3 regions of the Kitasatospora cinereorecta genome follow, and region 2 is predicted to be linked to each of the others. Evidence: riboswitches for the same ligand, from Rfam matches in the RefSeq annotation. Region 2 holds a riboswitch; each other region holds the start of a gene.
The links. A riboswitch is a leader RNA that binds a small molecule or an ion and turns the genes downstream of it on or off. The one in region 2 is predicted to bind S-adenosylmethionine.
Positions count from the first base shown of each region.

Region 1: it holds a riboswitch for S-adenosylmethionine, as region 2 does, so the genes downstream of both, ACFPN0_RS08670 (aminotransferase class V-fold PLP-dependent enzyme) here and ACFPN0_RS29185 (hypothetical protein) in region 2, are expected to answer to the same signal.
Region 3: it holds a riboswitch for S-adenosylmethionine, as region 2 does, so the genes downstream of both, thrC (threonine synthase) here and ACFPN0_RS29185 (hypothetical protein) in region 2, are expected to answer to the same signal.

Region 1 is NZ_JBHSJP010000001.1:1,882,220-1,886,721, reverse strand. It holds gene qcrB (cytochrome bc1 complex cytochrome b subunit) at 1-430, shown strand, start outside; gene trpD (anthranilate phosphoribosyltransferase) at 554-1,618, shown strand; SAM riboswitch class IV at 1,756-1,873, shown strand; gene ACFPN0_RS08670 (aminotransferase class V-fold PLP-dependent enzyme) at 2,049-3,425, shown strand; gene ACFPN0_RS08665 (Lrp/AsnC family transcriptional regulator) at 3,487-3,768, opposite strand; gene ACFPN0_RS08660 (rhomboid family intramembrane serine protease) at 3,765-4,502, opposite strand, start outside.
Region 2 is NZ_JBHSJP010000001.1:6,465,186-6,469,687, reverse strand. It holds gene ACFPN0_RS29195 (ATP-grasp domain-containing protein) at 1-4, opposite strand, end outside; gene ACFPN0_RS29190 (hypothetical protein) at 264-1,058, opposite strand; gene ACFPN0_RS29185 (hypothetical protein) at 1,111-1,521, opposite strand; SAM riboswitch class IV at 1,573-1,684, opposite strand; gene ACFPN0_RS29180 (cytochrome P450 family protein) at 1,760-2,983, opposite strand; gene ACFPN0_RS29175 (cytochrome P450) at 2,980-4,251, opposite strand.
Region 3 is NZ_JBHSJP010000001.1:4,036,417-4,040,918, reverse strand. It holds gene ACFPN0_RS18645 (cold-shock protein) at 1-63, opposite strand, end outside; gene ACFPN0_RS18640 (MoaD/ThiS family protein) at 513-788, opposite strand; gene thrC (threonine synthase) at 817-2,115, opposite strand; SAM riboswitch class I at 2,134-2,261, opposite strand; gene ACFPN0_RS18630 (glucosyl-3-phosphoglycerate synthase) at 2,415-3,365, shown strand; gene ACFPN0_RS18625 (alpha,alpha-trehalose-phosphate synthase (UDP-forming)) at 3,420-4,502, shown strand, end outside.

The DNA of each region.
Region 1 (4,502 bases), 4.6 Mb from region 2:
CATCTGGGCGACGCACTTCCACCTGTCGCTCAACGCGATCAGCTGGTTCGTCCGGATCGCCTTCTTCGTCGGCCCGGTCCTGGCGTTCATCGTCACCCGGCGGATCTGCCTCGGCCTCCAGCGCCGCGACAAGGAGAAGGTGCTGCACGGGCGCGAGTCCGGCACCATCAAGCGCCTGCCGCACGGTGAGTTCGTGGAGATCCACGAGCCGCTCAGCCCGGCGCAGCTGCACACGCTCACGGCGCACGAGCAGTACAAGCCGTTCGAGATCGGCCCCACGGTCGACAAGAACGGTGTCGAGCGCAAGCCGTCGGCGCTGCAGAGGCTGCGGGCCAGGCTCAGCAGGAGCTACTACGGCGAGAACAACCAGATCGCCAAGCCCACCGCCGAGGAGTACAAGGAGATCACCAGCGGCCACGGCCACCACTGATCACCTCAGCTGAACGCCACAGCAGGAGCCCCGTCCATTCGATGGACGGGGCTCTTCGCCGTCCCCGGGGCTGGATAGGGTGTGCAGCGACCCCTTACCGGCAGTGGACCCCAGGAGCGGACCATGAACGTGGTGACCCCGGACGGCGGCGACAGCGTGGCGGCCCGTTCCTGGCCCGGCGTGCTGACCCCGCTCCTGCGCGGCGAGAGCCTGACCGCCGAGGACACCGCGTGGGCCATGGACCGCATCATGAGCGGCGAGGCCACCGATGTGCAGATCGCCGGATTCGCGGTCGCGCTGCGGGCCAAGGGAGAGACCGTCGACGAGGTCACCGGCCTCGTGAACGCCATGTACGCGCACGCCCGGACCATCCACGTGCCCGGCCGCACGGTCGACATCGTGGGCACCGGCGGGGACCTGGCCAAGACGGTCAACATCTCCACCATGTCGGCGATCGTGATCGCGGGGACCGGCGCCAAGGTCGTCAAGCACGGCAACCGCGCCTCCTCCTCGGCGAGCGGTGCCTCCGACGTCCTGGAGAAGCTCGGCGTCAGTCTCGAACTCACGCCGCAGCGCGTGGTCGAGGTCGCGGAGGAGGCGGGCATCACCTTCTGCTTCGCCGTGAAGTTCCACCCCGCCCTGCGGTACGCGGCCAGGGCACGCAAGGAGCTCGGCACACAGACCACCTTCAACATCCTGGGCCCGCTCACCAACCCGGCCCGGGTACGGTCCCAGGCCGTCGGGGTCGCCGACCTGAGGATGGCGCCCATCGTCGCGGGCGTGCTCGCCGACCGCGGCAATTCGGCGCTCGTCTTCCGGGGCGACGACGGTCTCGACGAGCTGACCACCACGGCGGCCTCCCGGGTCTGGATCGCCCGGGACGGCACCGTGCGGGAGGAGCGGTTCGACCCGCGTGACGTCGGCCTGGAGCTGGTTCCGGTCGAGGCGCTGCGCGGCGCCGACGCCTCGTACAACGCGGATGTGGCCCGCCGGCTGCTGGACGGGGAGACCGGTCCGGTACGCGACGCGGTCCTGCTCAACTCGGCCGCCGCGCTGGTCGCCCTCGACCCGGGCGAGGGCACGCTGAACGAGCAGATCGCCGCCGGGATCGCGCGGGCCGCCGAGTCGATCGATTCGGGTGCGGCCAAGCGCGCGCTGGAGCGCTGGGTGGCCGCGAGCAACGCGTAGGTCCCTTCGTCCGGGCCGTGTTCCGATCCGGCCGACGGGTCCGGAGCGGCCCGGGGTGTACGAGGTGCAGCAGGGCGCGGTCCGGATCGCGGACCGCGCCCTTGCGCGTACGGACGGGTATGGCAAGATGCTGCGCAGGTCATGAGTGACAGCGACTACGGCCCCGGCCCGCTGTCCGGCAACCCTCCGTCCGTGGCGGGGTGCCCCGGGTGAAGACCGGGCCGCAGGCAGTGAGGTCTGCGGCAAGCGCGGGCCCCTCGGCATCTGTGTATGCCAACCCCCGGGGTCCTGGTCCCTAGGGAGCCTCTTGTGAGCAAGCGAATGCGCTAGGGCTCCACGCCCTTCTCCGCACCTGTGTCTTTTCCTTCTTCCCCGTGCTGCCGCGTATCGCCGGCGCGAGGATTTCGCCTGCCTGTTACGGGAGTTCGCCATGTCCGTCTCCACCGCTGCCCTCGACCAGTCCTTTTGTGCGCCGTTGCCGGTCCTGGGTGCCGATGTCACTGTTCCGCTGGTGACGGGTGGTGACGTCACCTATGCCGCCCTCGACTACGCGGCGAGTTCCCCGGCTCTGCGGCGGGTGTGGGACGACGTGGCCGCCTACGCCCCGTACTACGGCAGCGTGCACCGCGGCGCCGGGTACCTCTCGCAGCTCTCCACCGACCTCTTCGAGAGCAGCCGCACGACGGTCGCGGACTTCCTCGGCTGCCGCCCCGAGGACCAGGTGGTCTTCACCCGTTCGACGACGGACTCCCTCAACCTGCTCGCCGCCACACTGCCCGCCGACTGCCAGGTCTTCGTCTTCGAGACCGAGCACCACGCCTCGCTGCTGCCCTGGCGCGATGCCCGGGTGACGTACCTCGACGCCCCGCGTACCCCGGCCGAGGCCGTCGCGACGCTGGAGCGGGCGCTGGCCGGGCGGGAGCCCCACGGGCCGGCGCTCGTCTGCGTGACCGGCGCGTCCAACGTCACCGGTGAGCTGTGGCCGGTCGGGAAACTGGCCGCCGCCGCCCATGCCCACGGTGCGCGGATCGTGCTGGACGCGGCGCAGCTGGCGCCCCACCACCCGGTGGACATCGCGGAGCTGGACGTCGACTGGGTCGCCTTCTCCGGGCACAAGCTGTACGCGCCGTTCGGCTCGGGCGTCCTCGCGGGCCGCGCCGACTGGCTGCGGGACGCGGAGCCGTACCTCGCCGGCGGCGGCGCCTCGCGCAAGGTCGCCCGGCGCACCGACGGCGGCGTGGACGTGGAGTGGCACACCACGGCGGCCCGGCACGAGGCGGGATCGCCCAACGTCATCGGCGTCCACTCCATCGCCGCCGCCTGCAGGGCCCTGACCGAGGCCGGGTTCGACCGGCTGGTCGCCCGCGAGCAGCGGCTCGTCTCCCGGGTCCGCGAGGGACTGGCGGAGGTTCCCGAGGTCAAGGTGCTCTCGTTGTTCGGCGACGACGCCCCGCGGGTCGGCGTCATCTCGTTCGTCGTCGAGGGCTGGAACAGCTCGCACTTCGCCGCGGCACTCTCCGCGGAGTACGGCATCGGGGTGCGCGACGGACTGTTCTGCGCCCACCCGCTCGTCCGGACGCTGCTGGGCAGCGAGCCGCAGGACCCGGGCGAGTGCGGTGCGCCCGAGGCCGAGCCGGGGGAGGGGTCGCTCAACGCCATCCGGGTGAGCTTCGGAGCCGGTACGCCGGACGAGCACATCGAGCGGTTCCTGGGCGCGGTCCGGGAGCTGGTGGGCGCGGGCGCGCGGTGGACCTACCGCACGGAGGACGGACGCTGCGTCCCGGACCGGGGCGCGGCACAGGTCTGACGGGACCGCGTACGGCTTCGGCCGGGGACGAGGGGTGCCGCGTCCCCGGCCCGAAGCATTGCTAGGCGTCGAGACCGATGGCGAAGGCCGCCTCGAGGTCGTGCTGCGAGTACGTACGGAAGGCGACGTGGGTGTCGGTGCCCTCGACGCCCGGGATCTTGCTGATGCGGCCGGGGATGACGTCGGCCAGATCGTCGTGCCTGGCCACCCGGACCATGGCGATCAGGTCGTACGTGCCGGTGACCGAGAAGACTTCGCTGACGCTGTCCAGCGCGGCAATGGCCTCGGCGATCTCGGGAATCCGGTCCACGCTGGTTTTGATGAGCACGATCGCGGTGATCACGGCTTGCTTTCTCCCTCGGTGGCCCTGGCTGGAGCCTTCACCCTAACCCCACCCCGGAAGCGCCCCCAGGAGTAGAGGAACCCCGCGGCGAAGCCCGCCACATGGGCGAGATACGCCACGCCCGGACCGCTGCCCGCGCTCCGCGCCGCCAGCCACTGCAGGACGAACCAGAACACGAGCACGATCCATGCGGGGAAGCGCAGCGGCAGGAAGAAGAGGAACGGGAAGAGGCTGGTGACCCGGGACCGGGGGAAGAGGTGGAGGAACGCGCCGAGCACCGCCGAGATCGCCCCCGACGCGCCGACCAGGGTCTGGTCGGAATCGGGGTGCACGACCGCGTAGACCACCAGGGCGAAGTAGCCGCAGCAGACGTAGAAGAAGGCGAACTCGGCGCGGCCCATGCGCTCCTCGGCCATCGAGCCGAACACGTACAGGAAGAGCATGTTGCCCAGCAGGTGCAGCCAGCTGCCGTGCACGAAGAGCGCCGTGAGCGGGGTGAGGGCCGCGTGGGCGGAGCCGTCCAGGAGTTCGCTGGGGATCACGCCCCACCGCTCGAAGTAGCCGGCCTGCGCCGCGAGCAGGGCGTCGGCGGAGCCGCGGACCGGGGCGAGGCCGGAGAGCGGGCTGAGCAGGAAGACGGCGCAGCACAGCGCGATGAGCCCGTAGGTGACCGGCGCGGTCGCCGCCCCCGGTTCCCTGGCCCGGATCCGCCGGCCGGCCTCCCGCCAATCGAT
Region 2 (4,502 bases):
CCATGCGACAGCAGCTTAGGCGCCCGGGACCTTCCGGGGGTCAGGCTGCCGGGCCCGCGGTCCCGCCACCGCCGCCCACGGCCGCCGACACGCGGCAACACCCGGAGCGGTCCGCTCCCGCGTCGGCTCCGTCAACTCGCCTCGCGCCACGACAGCACACCGTGGTACTGCGATGTTGCCCCACACGACGGGTGGTCAGTTTCCGCAGAGGACGGCCACCGGCCCGAAACACCGCCGACGGGGACGGGCACCGGCAGCGCCGATCACACGCCGGCGGACTTGGCCACCTTCCCGACGAGAGCCGCGATCATCGGTTCGTCCGGCCCCGGCTCCGGCGCGAACTTCGCCAGTTGGGCGGGAGGGAGCGGCCCGAAAACCTCGGAGGTCTCCACGGTCGCGATGACCCCACCCACACGTACGACGGTCACCAGGGAGTAGTTGTACCCCTTGTGTCCGGACGTCGTTTCCGTACGGCCCAGCACGCGGTACCGCACGGCCTCCTCGCCGAGATCCGGTACCGGAAGCGTCTCGGTCGTGAGGGAGGCGGCACCATGGGCATTCCGTACCGAGAAGCTGTCGCATGTGTCCACGGCGCGGCGCAGTTCGGCGAGACGGGAGCGGGCCGTGTGCGGCGGGTAGCTGGTGAGAACGGTGTTCCGGGGGGCCATGGCACTGTCGCCCACGTACATCGTCGACCATGCGGCAGCCGATTCCCCGCGGCCGGGCACGTTTTGGCTGCGCACCTTCCGCAGAGCCACACAGCCGTCCGGCTCGGCCGTCTCCTCGCCGACGTCGCCCGTGGCGGCGCCGGTGCGCGCATCACCACCGGTGAGGGTGAAGCCTGCGGCTGCGGCCTCGCCTTCGGTGAGAAGCGCGGCCTTGAGCGTGTCGGCGGTGAGCGGCGTGGAGCGGTCCTTCGCCTCCGACGCCGCCGGGTCCCGCTCGGCGTCGCTGCCTGCCCCGGCCGGCCTCTGGGCGTCGGAGCAGGCCGGGGCCAGACCGAGGACCGGCAGGAGAGCGGCGGCCGGAAGCCATCGCCGTCGCATGTGATGTGCCATCAGGTTCCGTTTCCTCGAGCGTGTTCGGGCCGTGATCACGCGGTCCCTCCAGCTACGGCCCGTAGGTGAAGTGTCCGCGGCTCGTGCGCTGTGGGCCGGGTCCCGCCGTCCCGCACAGTGCACCGCCCTCGGTGCCGACGTTCACCAGGCCGGTCGCCTCACCGTCGAGGCCCACGAACCGCAGCGCGTGCCAGCGCGGCAGCCAGTAGACCCGGCCCCGGTGGCCCGCGAGCAACTCCCGCAGACCGGCGGGGGCGTGCGTCCAGACCTCGGGCAGACCGCCCGCGTGGTCGAAGGCGGCGCGCAGGGCGAACCAGCCGTCGTCACGCACGTCGCTGGAGGTCAGCAGCAGCTCGACGGCCTGGCCGGGCTCCTGCACGCACTTCTTGGCGTGGATCCAGTGCACGTGGTGGCCGGGGGCGTACCGCGTGCAGCCGTCCTGGTGAACGAGGTGGGGGAGCATGGGCCGTCGCCCGCCTTCCGGGGTCATGGACCCCGGGGGCCCGTCCCCGGTGGTCCGCTGTTCCCCGCACGGTGCCGCGCGGGGCGGGTCGTCACCCGGAGCACCCGCAGCGGAAGCGGGGTGCCGTCCAGCGAGCCGGGGCTTTCCACTGGAACTCATGACCCACCGGAAGCGTAACAGCAGCGCAGGATGCGTCAGCGCGTGCGCAACACCCCTCTGACGCACCGCACATGACGCCTCACCCGTGCAGGAGAACGGGGAACGCCTCCATGTCGTTCTGTGTCATCACCGGCAGCTTGCGGATCTCGTCGTCGGGTATCGCGAGCTTCAGGTCCGGGAAGCGGCCGAACAGGGCGGGCAGCGCGATGCCCGCCTCCACCCGGGACAGGGCGGCACCGGGGCAGATGTGCGGGCCGTGACCGAACGTCATGTGCCGGATCGGCGCGGGGCGGGTGATGTCGAAGACGTCGGCGTCCGCCCCGTGCTGCGCGGCGTCGCGCCCGATGGCCCGGTACGAGATGACCAGCCCCTCCCCCTTGGCGATCACCTGGTCCCCGACCTGAATGTCCTCCGTGGCGAACCGCATCAGCAGATGGGTGCTGGGGGTGTCCCAGCGCAGGGTCTCCTCGATCACCGTCTCCCACGGGATCTCCCCGTCCAGCACCTTCCTCAGCTGGCCGGGGTGGGCGAGCAGCGCCCGTACGGCGTTGAGGACGAGCCCGATCGTGGTCTCGTGCCCGGCCGCGACCATGGCCTTGAGGTTGCCTACGACCTCCTCCTCGGTGAGCGGTTCGCCGCCCTCCTCCGCGAGGATCAGCGCACTGGTGAGATCGTCCGCGGGGCGCGCCTTCCTGTCCCGTACGAGCTCCGCGTAGAAGACGTCCAGCTCCGCGATGATCGCCATGCGCTCCTCCTGCGGGGTGAGCATGGAGAAAAACGCCTTGTACCGCTCCATCAGCATCGGGTGCAGCGCCTCGTCCACGCCCATCAGCAGACCGACCACCCGCATCGGCAGCGGCTGGGCGAACACCGTCTTGAGGTCGACGACGCCGTCCTTGCCCTGCTCGGCGAGTGCGTCCAGCAGTTCCTCGGTGAACTGCTCGATGGCCGGGCGGATCGCCTCCAGCCGGCGCGGGGTGAGCGCCTGGGAGGTCTTCGTCCGCAGCCTGCGGTGCTCCTCACCGTCCACGGTGAACATGGAGCGCCCGGCGTCGATCATGCCGATCAGCGGCCAGGCGTGCGTGACCTCGCCGCTCTGCCAGAGCCCCCACGCGTCCAGGTCCTTCACCAGCCGGGTGTCGACCAGGAGTTGACGTGCCTCCGCGTGCCGGGTGACGGTCCAGGCGGGCACCCCGAGGAGCTCGATGCGGGCGAGCGGGGCGCCGTTGCTCAGCTGTTCGGTCTCACCGTCGAGGTCCCGGACCAGGGGGTCGACGACCACGGTCGCGTGCGGGCACTTCACAGCGGGTCTCCTGTCGTACGTACGGGTGCGAACCGGACGGGGAGCGCGTTCATCCCGCGCAGGAAGGCGGAGGGCCGCCGCACGAGGTCCTGGGGCGGGACGGCGAGCTGGAGGTCGGGCAGCCGGTCGAGGATGACCTCGATCGCGGTACGGGCGATGGTCTCGGCGATCTCCTGTGCGGGGAAGGGGCAGCGGTACTCGCCGTGGCTGAACGCCAGGTGCGCCCCGTTGCTGCCGTGCCCCAGGTCCTGGCGTATCAGGGGGTCGGTGTTGGCGGCGCCCAGGCCCAGCAGGAGCATGTCCCCCGCCTTGATCATCCGCCCGCCGAGCTGCGTGTCGCGGGCCGCCCAGCGGCCGGCGAGGATCTGGGTGGGGCTCTCCTCCCAGAGGACCTCGTTCATCGCGTCGCCGACGCTGCGCCGGCCGCCGGCGAGCGAGTCGGCGAACTGGTCCTCGGTGAGCATCAGGCGCAGGGAGTTGCTGATCCAGTCGGCGGTGGTGAGGTGGCCGGCCGCCGTGATCGCCATCAGGTCGAGCGCGTACTCCTCGTCCGTGAAGGGCTCGGGGTCGGCGAGCATCCGCGAGGTGACGTCGTCCCCGGGCTCGGCCCGCTTGGCCGCCACCAGCCGCCGCATGTGCTCGCCGAACCGCCCGTGCGCCTCCTGCGCCCCGGGGCCCCCGTCGGCCAGGTCCTTCAGGACCCGGGCGATGTCCGCCCCCTCCGCGTCGGGGAAGCCGACGAGCCGGGCGAGGACGAGCACGGGCAGCGGCTCGGCGAAGTCGGCGACGAGATCGGCCGTGCCCCGGCTGCACATGCCGTCGACGAGCCGGTCGGCGAGCTGCTCGCAGTGGTCCCGGATCTCGAACGGGTCCACGCCCTCCAGCGCGGGCACCACCATCTCGGAGTGCCGCCGATGCTCGGCGCCGGCGGTGAAGTAGATGGACGGCATGGGTTGCCCCACCATGGGGAGCAGCGGCCAGTCCTCGGGGATGTGCTCCCACTGGTTCCACAGCCCGACGTCCCGCGGGAACAGCTCACCGTCGCTGGTGACCTGGTGCAGCTCGCGGTAGCCGACGACCAGCCAGGCCGGAAAGCCGCCGGGGAGCTCGACGGGGACCACGGACCCGTACGCGTGGCGCATCGTCCGGTACAGCGCCTGCGGGTGGGTGTGGAACTCCGGTCCGCTGAGCGGTACGGGGGCGGTGGCGGCGTGCGCGGGGCAGCCGCCGCCGGACGCGGGCACGGCGGATAAGGAAGGGCTCGTCATCGTACGGACTCCTGGGAGACGGCTTCGCGCGTTGCGGCCATACGATCAACGCGCGACCACTATAAGGAGGTTGGGTGAAACATTGGGTGACTGTCGCGCCCATATTCCGACTGTTCACGATCACATGCGTGTGGCGTGGCTCACGGGAACCCCGTGCCCGGCACAGCAGGATCGGATTCGAGCCATGGCCGTGCTTCCGGGCCCGTCGGCCACGAGGGAGCAGCGGCCGTCCTCCTGGACCGGAAGCGTTC
Region 3 (4,502 bases), 2.4 Mb from region 2:
GTCGACCGCGATGAAGCCGTACCCCTTCTCCGCGTTGAACCACTTGACGGTGCCCTGAGCCATGCCTAACTCCCCTATTACTGGCCCTTGCGCAGGTCCGCACTTCGCGGGCCCGGGTCAGAACTCACCCTCCGACAGGAGAGGGTGGCGTGCGCCGGAACGCGTCGACCGCGGCTGAATGTATCTGCCCAACTGCCCTCTGCAACAGGTCAATCGGACGAGAATTCTGGGCACGCCTGAACACCCGGATGGGGAGGACCCGTGATGTTCCTGGGCAAGTCGGGCCGGGCAAAGGCCACTTATGCCGCAAAGAGTTCACGTACTTTGGCTGCTTCTTGTCGCGACCGGGCGCATTCTCATATGCGGGCGGCACGGGCAGCTGAGGGGGCTTCCCCAACTGTACCGTGCTCAACCCTGCAGAATTGCCCCCTCCGCTTCTCTCGCGGAGGGGGCAATGATGTTCACCACGCGGTCGGGCGGAACCCTCGGGCCCCGCGCGCCGCGTCCGGGGGTCAGCCTCCGGCGACGGCGGGAATGATCGAGATGCCGGCGCCGTCCGGGGTGGCCGCCTCCAGGCCGCCCTCGAACCGCACGTCGTCGTCGTTGACGTACACGTTCACGAAGCGGCGCAGCTTGCCCTGGTCGTCCAGGACGCGGGCCGCGATGCCCGGGTGGTTCTTCTCCAGGGACGCGATGACCTCGGAGAGGACCGCTCCCTCCGCCGGGACCTCGGCCTGACCGCCCGTGTAGGTGCGGAGGATGGTGGGGATGCGGACCTTGACGCTCATGTGGATGCCTTCCTTCGGTCTCGGGTGGTCAGTTGGCGGCGGCGAGGCCCGCGGCGCGGAACGCCTCCAGGCTGGGCCGGATCGTGGCCGCCAGGCCGGTCGTCGGGGCGACGGCGTCCAGCGTCTTCAGCCCGTCACCGGTGTTCAGGACGACGGTGGTCAGGGTCGGGTCGAGCAGGCCGGCCTCGATCAGCTTCTTCGTCACACCGACCGTCACACCGCCCGCGGTCTCCGCGAAGATGCCCTCGGTGCGGGCCAGCAGCTTGATCGCGTCGACGACCTGCTCGTCGTCGACGTCCTCCACGGCGCCGCCGGTGCGCCGGGCGATGTCCAGGACGTAGGGGCCGTCGGCCGGGTTCCCGATGGCCAGGGACTTGGCGATCGTGTTCGGCTTCTGCGGCCGCACGACGTCGTGGCCGGCCTTGAACGCGGTGGAGACCGGGGAGCAGCCCTCGGCCTGGGCACCGAAGATCTTGTACGGCCTGTCCTCGACCAGGCCGAGCCTGATCAGCTCCTGGAGACCCTTGTCGATCTTCGTGAGCTGTGATCCGGACGCGATCGGGATGACGAGCTGGTCGGGCAGCCGCCAGCCGAGCTGCTCGCAGATCTCGTACGCCAGGGTCTTGGAGCCCTCGCCGTAGTACGGCCGCAGGTTGACGTTGACGAAGCCCCAGCCCTCACCGAGCGGGTCCCCGATGAGCTCCGAGCAGAAGCGGTTGACGTCGTCGTAATTGCCCTCGATGCCGACCAGTTCACCGCCGTACACCGCGGCCATGACGACCTTGCCCTGCTCCAGGTCGTGCGGGATGAACACGCAGGAGCGGAAGCCGGCGCGAGCCGCGGCGGCACCCACGGCACCGGCGAGGTTGCCGGTGGAGGAGCAGGACAGAGTGGTGAATCCGAAGGCACGGGCGGCCTCGACGGCGATCGCGACGACGCGGTCCTTGAAGGAGTGCGTCGGGTTGCCGGAGTCGTCCTTGACGTACAGGCCACCGGTGACGCCCAGCTCACGGGCGAGGTTGTCGGCCTTGACCAGCTTCGTGAAGCCGGGGTTGATGTTGGGCTTGTCCGCGACGTCGGAGGGAACCGGCAGCAGCGGCGCGTAGCGCCAGATGTTGTCCGGGCCTTCGGCGATGCGCTTCTTCAGCTCTTCGGGGGAGCCGCTCGGCAGGTCGTACGCCACTTCGAGCGGCCCGAAACAGGACGCACAGGCGAAGATGGGACCGAGCTCGAAACGCTCGCCGCATTCGCGGCAGGAAAGCGCTACGGCGGGACCGAGGTCCACGGCGGAAGAATTGTTGTTCGTTGCAACTGTCTGCACGGCCATGATGGCGGAGGCCCTTTCTCCTCATCTTCCTCGCGACGTATTTCGCCACAAGACGGAATTGGCACCTTCCCCACCGTGACCTCGCGGTCGGCAGGAGGGTTGCCGGGACTTCAACGGGCCGTTCCCTCAGTCCCTCTGGATGAGCGCTATGGCACCGGACCATCGATCCGGGCATTTATTCGCGGACCGACCCCGACATGCGAGGGCCATCCGCGTTGTTCAAGACTGTAACCGAAGCCCCGGGCGAGGGAGAGAGTCGTCCGAACCGCGAGATGGATCACAGACAGGGAGTACCGACCGTGCTGGAAGAGGTGGAACGCTGGCTGACCAGGCGTTCCTGGTCGGTCGCCGACCGCCCGGTCGAACGGCTCACGGCCGCGCGGGCGAGGGATCCGCACCGTGCCGGTGTGAGTGTCGTGCTGCCCGCGCTGAACGAGGAGGCGACGGTCGGCGCGATCGTCGCGGAGATCCGGCGCGAGCTCATGGAGAAGGTCCGGCTCGTCGACGAGCTGGTCGTGATCGACTCCGGTTCCACCGACGCCACCGCCGAGGTCGCCCGGCGGGCGGGCGCCCGCGTCGTGCACCGGGACGCGATACTCCCGTCCCTGCCCGCCGTCCCGGGCAAGGGCGAAGTGCTGTGGCGGTCACTGCTGGTGACCAGCGGGGAGATCGTCTGCTTCATCGACGCGGACCTGAGGGACTTCTCGGCGGACTTCGTCTCCGGGATCGTCGGCCCCCTGCTGACCGACCCCGAGGTGGAGTTCGTCAAGGCCATGTACGACCGGCCGTTGGGAGACACCGCAGGCCAGGGAGGCCGGGTCACCGAGCTCGTGGCGCGCCCGCTGCTCAATCTGCACTGGCCGCAACTGGCCGGATTCGTCCAGCCGCTCGGCGGCGAGTACGCGGCACGCCGCTCCCTGCTGGAACGGCTCCCCTTCCCCGTCGGTTACGGGGTCGAGCTGGGCCTGCTCGTGGACGCACTGCACACGGTGGGCCTGGACGCGCTGGCGCAGGTCGACGTCGGCGTACGCAAACACCGGCACCAGGACGGCCAGGCGCTCGGCAGGATGGCCGCGGCGATCTACCGCACCGCGCAGCTGCGGCTCTCCCGTGGGCATCTGGTGCGGCCCTCGATCACCCAGTTCGAGCGGGGCGCGGACGGCTTCGTACCGCGCACCCACGCGGTGGACACGCAGGAGCGGCCGCCGATGCGGGAGATCGCGGAGTACGCGTCCCGCCACGCGGCGTAGCGGTCGGGGCGGCCGCACGTTTGGCGGCTCCCCGAACGGGCTAGATTCGGGTACATGGTCTCCGAGCACGCTGCCCAGGTCCTCGTCGCGTCCAACCGCGGCCCGGTGTCGTACGCGCTGCGTGCGGACGGCACGCTCGACTCGAAGCGCGGCGGGGGCGGTCTCGTCTCCGGCCTCAGCGCCGTCGAGGACAAGATGTGGGTGTGCGCCGCCCTGGGCGACGGCGACCGCGAGGCGACCCGGCGGGGCGTCTGCGAGCCCGGTGTCCGGATGCTCGACATCGACGCCGGAGTCCATGCCGACGCGTACAACGGCATCGCGAACTCCGTGCTGTGGTTCGTCCACCACATGATCTACGACACGCCGGTGGAGCCCGTCTTCGACGCGGAGTTCCGCCGGCAGTGGGCCTCCTTCGAGGCGTACAACCGGGCCTTCGCCGAGGCGCTCGCCGAGGAGGCGGGCGTCGGCGCGGAGGTCCTGGTGCAGGACTACCACCTCTCGCTGGTGCCCGGCATGCTCCGCGAGCTCCGCCCCGACCTGCGGATCGGTCACTTCTCCCACACCCCGTGGGCACCCGTGGACTACTTCCGGCTGCTGCCCGACGACATCGGCGAGCAGCTGCTGCGCGGCATCCTGGGCGCCGACCGGGCCGCGTTCCTGACCCGCCGCTGGGCGGACGCGTTCATCAGCTGCTGTACGGAGATCCTCGGCGGCACCGGCCGCACCCGGATCGGGGTGCACGGGCTGGGCGCCGACGCGGACTTCCTGCGCCGCCGCTCCCACGAGGCGGACGTGGACGAGCGGATGGCGACGCTGCGGCGGCAGGTGGGCGCCGGGCGGAAGACGATCGTTCGGGTGGACCGCACGGAGCTCTCCAAGAACATCGTGCGCGGCCTGCACGCCTACCGGGCCCTGCTGGAGGAGCGCCCCGAGTGGCGCGAGCGGGTGGTGCACGTGGCGTTCGCCTACCCCTCCCGGCAGGACCTCTCGGTGTACCGCGACTACACGGCGGAGGTCCAGCGGGTCGCCGACGGGATCAACGAGCAGTACGGCACCCCGGACTGGACCCCGGTCCTGCTCCAGGTCGACGACGACTTCGCGCGCTCGCTGGCGGCGTACCGGCTGGCGGACGTGGCC